2 linked regions of the Nitrobacter winogradskyi Nb-255 genome follow. The protein of the gene in region 1 interacts with the protein of each later gene in a pairwise test. Links are inferred from orthologs where the notes say so. Each region holds a gene or a part of one and is shown in the gene's direction. Other genes may lie near its edges. The genes, in order: NWI_RS05605 and NWI_RS08660.

What was found.
Region 2: the proteins of NWI_RS05605 (region 1) and NWI_RS08660 interact in binary tests that used the Escherichia coli proteins (3 or more experiments, as listed by UniProt). The link is inferred for Nitrobacter winogradskyi Nb-255 from one-to-one orthologs.

What each region holds. Positions count from the first base shown.
Region 1 is NC_007406.1:1,195,539-1,198,850, forward strand. The notes cover bases 129-3,121. They hold NWI_RS05605 (2Fe-2S iron-sulfur cluster-binding protein), read left to right. Parts: upstream 129-1,461; coding sequence 1,462-1,782; downstream 1,783-3,121. Other genes in these bases: NWI_RS05595 (hypothetical protein), read right to left, coding at 129-602; NWI_RS05600 (Hpt domain-containing protein), read left to right, coding at 975-1,352; NWI_RS05610 (NAD(P)/FAD-dependent oxidoreductase), read left to right, coding at 2,044-3,072; NWI_RS05615 (hypothetical protein), read right to left, coding at 3,111-3,121. Also shown: more of NWI_RS05595, read right to left, coding at 1-128; more of NWI_RS05615, read right to left, coding at 3,122-3,312. UniProt on the Escherichia coli protein: Ferredoxin are iron-sulfur proteins that transfer electrons in a wide variety of metabolic reactions. Although the function of this ferredoxin is unknown it is probable that it has a role as a cellular electron transfer protein.
Region 2 is NC_007406.1:1,804,512-1,807,593, reverse strand. Bases 224-2,986 are described here. They hold NWI_RS08660 (HesB/IscA family protein), read left to right. Parts: upstream 224-1,284; coding sequence 1,285-1,689; downstream 1,690-2,986. Other genes in these bases: NWI_RS08655 (GGDEF domain-containing protein), read right to left, coding at 1,965-2,986; NWI_RS08665 (iron-sulfur cluster assembly protein), read left to right, coding at 846-1,226; NWI_RS08670 (cysteine desulfurase), read left to right, coding at 224-849. Outside these bases: more of NWI_RS08670, read left to right, coding at 1-223; more of NWI_RS08655, read right to left, coding at 2,987-2,999. UniProt on the Escherichia coli protein: Is able to transfer iron-sulfur clusters to apo-ferredoxin. Multiple cycles of [2Fe2S] cluster formation and transfer are observed, suggesting that IscA acts catalytically.

The sequences.
Region 1 (3,312 bases):
TGACCGACGGTCACCACCGAATCGCTGGCCAGGCCTTCCGGCTCGGAGAACCGGATCGCCATCTGGGCCATCGACTGCGCGATCATGCGCAATTCCTGGCCGCGCCACGCCATATGGGCCAGGAAGTAGAACAGCAGCACCGGAGCGAAAAACAAGGCGATCAGTCCCGCGAGAGCGAGCGTGCCGCCGCTGCCCTGGCCGAGGGCCGCCTGTAGCGACGGTAAAAAGCTGATCGTCAGAAGACCGGCGCCCAGAATCCAGATGCCGGCGAACAGCGTCGCCATGGTGTAGACGTTGCGGGACGGGCCGCTCTTCTGGAGGGTCTGAAGGATCTGGCCGATCGTTTCGCGGTCGTCATTGGCGGGACGTCGCGAGAAGCGGGATCCCTCAGCGGTTTCAAGGACCGGCCGATCAATCGAGGCATGGGCGCCGGGTCTGTCGTCGACATGGCTGGCGGGCGGGACCGGCGGGGCGCCGTCGTGACGGGCCGCAACCTGATCCAGGTCGACGGCGGCGGACGTTTCGCCGACGCTCAGCGCCTCCTGTATGGCGGAGAGAGCGACTTCCGTTGGATCTTTGACCTTCTTGGGATTGTTCGCCATCTCAGTCCACGCCCTCGTGTTACGCAACCCGCAAGTTTGCGCCGCCGCTGCAAGTCCGGTCGCCGACCCGAGCCCCAAGCTGGTTCCAGGCGCGGCGATCGCCACCGCCCGTTGTCGGTCATTCCCCCCAACATCCTATTGGCTTAGCGTCTCGAATGAAATGGTCGTGATTAATACAATCTTAATCATCGTTAACGGCCGGCGGCGCCAGCCGTTCGATCACCGCGAAAGTAACGGGGAGACGGCCCGAATTTGACCGAAATCACGCGGACGGTCGGCCTCGTACCTGAAACGTTCTGTTAACCAGTTCCGTGATTGGCTGGCGATTCCGCGAGGCAGGTTCGCCGTGGCGGATTGTCCGGATTAGCAGCAATGTCGTTTTCTTGTGGACAGGTCGCCTGGATGCCTTCGCCACCGCTGGTTCCGGAGAATGGGCCGATCGATTTCGATCATCTCCACCGCATGACGCTCGGTGATGACGGCCTCGAACGGGAGGTCCTGGCGACGTTCGCCGGCCAGGCAGCCGAACTGGTCGTTTCGCTGGCGCGGCTTCCGCCTGATGCCGCCATGCTGGCGCATAAGCTCAAGGGGTCGGCGCGGGCGATCGGGGCCATTCACGTCGCCGCCGCCGCCGCCGATCTGGAAATCGCGCTCCGCAGCGGCGCCGATCCGGCGGAGCCGCGGGCGATGCTGAATGACGCCGTCGGTCAGGCCTGCCAGGCGATCCGCGCCATCCTGTTGCGATCCTGACGACGAATGTCCCCCTTTTTGCGCCGACCGCTGGCGCTGGCCCGATCGTTTCGTTATAGGACAGCCGAACTCCTCATTATCAATAATCTGTTCGGCGGCACCGCACCCTATGACCAAGATCAACTTTGTCGACCATTCCGGCGAAACCCGCACTGTTGACGTCGAGAACGGCGCGACCGTCATGGAAGCCGCAATCCGTAACGCCGTTCCCGGCATCGAGGCCGAATGCGGCGGCGCCTGCGCCTGCGCCACCTGTCACGTCTATATCGACGACGCCTGGACCGAGAAGGTCGGCAAGCCGACGCCGATGGAAGAGGACATGCTCGACTTCGGCTACGACGTGCGGCCGAACTCGCGATTATCCTGCCAGATCAAGGTGAGCGACGAACTCGAAGGTCTCGTGGTGACCGTGCCGGAACGGCAGGCTTGACCCGTCGCATGGCCGGCTTCGGCGGCCCATCGGGGTTGTCCCTGCCATAAGGCCGCATCCGGCGTGACGTGGCCTGCGTGATGTGGGCTAAAAGCGGCCCAGGCGGTGCGGCAGTTTAAGGCTTTCCTCAAACCGGCCAGTTGGTTATAGCGATGCGCGGTGGACGTGCGTTCGCGCAGGAAAACCTGTCAGGAATATCCACGCAGCGGCGCGGCCGTATTGCCGGCCGGCGCAAGATTTCAACGGAAAAGAATTTTTGACATGAGCGAAGCGATCAAGACGGATGTGCTGATTATCGGTGCGGGCCCCTGCGGACTGTTTGCCGTGTTCGAACTGGGGTTGCTCGACATGAAGGTGCATCTTGTCGACATCCTCGACAAGATCGGCGGGCAGTGCGCCGAGCTTTATCCGGAGAAGCCGATCTACGACATTCCCGGCATTCCGCTGGTGACCGGCCAAGGGCTCACCGAGGCTCTGCTGGAGCAGATCAAGCCGTTCAACCCGACCTTCCATCTCAACGAGATGGTGGAGAGCATCGAGAAAATCGGTGACCCCGGCTTCCGGGTCACCACCGACGCCGGCCAGGTGTTCGAGTGCAAGGTCGTCGTGGTGTCGGCGGGCGGCGGCTCGTTCCAGCCGAAGCGGCCGCCGGTGCCCGGCATCGAGGCCTATGAAAACATCTCCGTGTTCTATGCTGTGCGCAAGATGGAGCAGTTCCGCGACAAGGAGATTCTGATCGTCGGCGGCGGCGACTCCGCGCTCGACTGGACGCTCAATCTGCATCCTCTGGCGAAGCGCATCACGCTTTTGCACAGGCGCGACGAGTTTCGCGCAGCGCCGCACAGCGTCGAGCAGATGCGCAAGCTGGTCGCGGACGGCACGATGGATCTGAAGATCGGCCAGGTCACGGCGCTGGAAGGCGCGGACGGAAAACTCACCGGCGCGCAGGTGAAGGGCAGCGACAACACGACGTCGACGGTCAGTTGCGACACCATGCTGCCGTTCTTCGGCCTGACGATGAAGCTCGGTCCGGTGGCGAACTGGGGTCTGCATCTGGAGAACAATCTGATCCCGGTCGAGACAGCTTCGTTCGAAACCAACGTCCCCGGCATCTTCGCGATCGGCGACATCAACACCTATCCCGGTAAGCTGAAGCTGATCCTCTCCGGCTTCCACGAGGGCGCGCTGATGGCGCAGAAGGCGCATCGCTACGTTTATCCGGACAAGCGGTTGGTGTTCCAGTACACCACCTCGTCGTCGAGCCTGCAGAAGAAGCTCGGGGTGAACTGAGGACGTGCTTCGTTCGAAAACGTTATAGGGATGTCTGTCTATTGCTGCGGGGTCGGCGGCGGCAGCGGCTCGCCCGTCACGTCGCCCGCGTCGGCGGCGTTGAGATGCAGTTGCGACGCGATTGCCGGCATCGCGGCGTCCGCCATCGCCGCATGACCCTCCGCGGTCGGATGAACGGCCCCGCCGTACACCGCCGAGAGCAGTCCCCATGTCGCGTCATGGATGTCGGACGGCTGCATC
Region 2 (3,082 bases), 610 kb from region 1 along the record:
TCCAACATCGTTCCCTGGCATTTCCTGCGCGAGCGCCACGGCGCCGTGATCAAGTGGGCGCCCGTCGACGACGACGGCAACTTCCTGATCGAGGAATTCGAGAAGCTGCTGACGCCGAAGACGAAGCTCGTGGCCATCACGCAGATGTCCAACGCGCTCGGCACCCTCGTTCCAGTCAAGGACGTGGTGAAGCTGGCTCATGCGCGCGACATACCGGTGCTGGTGGACGGCAGCCAGGCCGCGGTGCACCTTGCGATCGACGTGCAGGACATCGACTGCGATTTCTATGTCTTCACCGGACACAAGCTCTACGGCCCGACCGGGATCGGCGCGCTGTATGCGAAGCATGACCATCTCGTCTCCATGCGTCCCTTCAACGGCGGCGGCGAGATGATTCGCGAGGTCGCGCAGGATTGGGTCACCTACGGCGATCCACCGCACAAGTTCGAGGCAGGCACGCCCGCGATTGTCGAGTCGATCGGGCTTGGCGCCGCCATCGATTACGTCAATTCGATCGGGAAGGAACGCATCGCAGCGCACGAACACGATCTTCTGACCTATGCCCAGGAGCGGCTGCGCGAGATCAACTCGCTGCGCATCATCGGCACCGCGCGCGACAAGGGGCCGGTGATCTCGTTCGAGATGAAAGGCGCGCATCCACACGATGTCGCGACCGTGATCGACCGCGCCGGAATCGCGGTTCGCGCCGGGACGCATTGCGTGATGCCGCTTTTAGAGCGTTTCAATGTTTCGGCGACCTGCCGCGCTTCGTTCGGCATGTATAATACGCGCGAGGAAATCGATCATCTGGCGCAGGCGCTGATCAAGGCCCGGGAGTTGTTCTCATGAGCGACACTGCCGAACTGGTTGTAAACAAGACTTGTCACATGCAGACCAGCTCCGCGCTTTCCGCGGAGGAAACCGAGCGCATGGGCGCCGGCATCGTGGCCGCGCTGAAGACCGTGTTCGATCCGGAAATCCCCGCGGACATTTATGAACTCGGCCTGATCTACAAGGTTGACATCAAGGATGATCGCGCTGTCGACGTCGAGATGACGCTGACGACGCCGAACTGCCCTTCGGCGGCTGAACTTCCGATTATGGTGGAAAACGCGGTCGCGAGCGTCCCCGGCGTCGGGGTGGTCAATGTCAACATCGTCTGGGAGCCGCAGTGGGTGCCCGACCGGATGACAGATGAGGCGCGCGCCGTTCTCAATATGTGGTGACGAATTCCATCCGCTCCGATGCTATGATCGGACTTGATTTGCCGTCAGGATTGACCAGATGACAGACATGACGCCAGGCACACCAGCAACCAAGCCGAAACCCCGGCCTCGTCCGCAGGTCATGCGGCTGACTGACGCCGCCGCGACCAGAGTCAAGGAACTTGCGGCGCGAGCCGATTCAGAGATTGTCGGCCTTCGGGTGGGCATCAAGAATGGCGGCTGCGCAGGTCAGTCCTACACCGTGGAATACGCCCACGATATCAGGCCGACGGACGAAGTAGTGGAAGACAAGGGCGTTAAGATTCTGGTCGACCCCAAAGCGGTGCTGTATCTGCTCGGCACCGAAATGGACTACAAGGCCGAAAAGATGCAGGCCCAGTTCGTCTTCAACAATCCGAACCAGGTGTCAGCCTGCGGCTGCGGTGAGTCCGTGCAGCTCACGCCCGCCAAGATCGACGGCTAGAGCGTTTTCGAGCGAAGTGGATACCGGTTCGCGTGAAGAAAACGCGTTAAATCAAGATTATACAGCCTCGCTTCTGATTCCATAAGAAGCGAAAAGGTTCTAGAGCGTGGCCGGTTCGCTCGAAAACACTATCGGGTGCGACTGATTCAACCGGATCCGTCATTCATGACCGTACTTGTCACGGCATCCTGAGGACGTGGCCGGAACGAGGACGTAGATGGCCGGAAGACCATAGGCGAGCGAAAGCGACGCCGTTCATGGGCGAGGGCAGAGCCTCATGCCACGCGAGTCTCAGCGCCAGCGAAGTATTCCGGATCGGTCTCGCAAATAGCGCGGTTGCGGCCGCCACGCTTGGCTGCGTACAGGCAGGCATCGGCGCGCTCCATCAGTGAGTCCGGAGTATCGCCGGGGCGAAGCATCGAGACGCCGATCGAGATGGTGACGCGGCCCAGGATCTCGCCGGTCGATTTTTTCTTCAGCTCCTTGGCCATCACGGCGCGCCGGATATGATCCGCGACCGTCAGCGCCTGTTTCAGCGCGGTGCTCGGCAGCACGACCGCGAATTCTTCACCGCCGTAACGAGCGGTGATGTCCTGCCCCTTGATGTTCTGCTTCAATGACATCGCGACCAGCCGCAGGACTTGGTCGCCGGTCAGGTGTCCGTAGTTGTCGTTGAACGACTTGAAATGGTCGATGTCGAACATCAGAAGCGACAGCGGCTCGCCTTCGCTCATTGCCAGCGCCACGGCGTCGGCCACGGCTCGATCGAAATACTTTCGGTTGCCGAGACCGGTGAGCGGATCCGTCATACTTTCAGCTCTGATGGCCTCAAGACTATGCTGAAGGTTATTGATCTCGACCTTCGAGAGCTCCAGCCGGTCCTCCAGAACCTTGTTGGCTTCCTGCATGTCGAGGGTTGATGTCATCAACGCCGCGATGACCGACTTGATCTGCGCATGACTGCCGGCGGCGCCAAGCTGCCTGGCGGCTTCTCTCAAGCTGTCTCCAAAACCGGCCGCCATGCTGCGCGCGCCGGTAATAAGAAGTATCACCTCGTCGATTTCGTTGATCACCCGCGCGCCAACCTTGTCGATGCGTTCGGTCGTCCTGATCGGAGAAAGATAGGTATCGTAGATCTGCTCGAGATCAACGTCGCTCAGCGTTCCGTTGCGCGCCAGCGTCTCGTTGATGGTCCTGTTGAGGGAGCAGTTATATCCGGCGGCGTAGACGTACCAGACTTCATAATTGCGCGGCACCGCGGCCTGACGCAGCGAACGGATCTGGCCGAGCGCCACCTCGGCGAACGCCATGGTGCGTTCATGTTCGTTCAGCTCAACCACTGATGCGGTCCTGCCGACGATTCACGTGATCGTCGTCCTAAACGGCAAATATC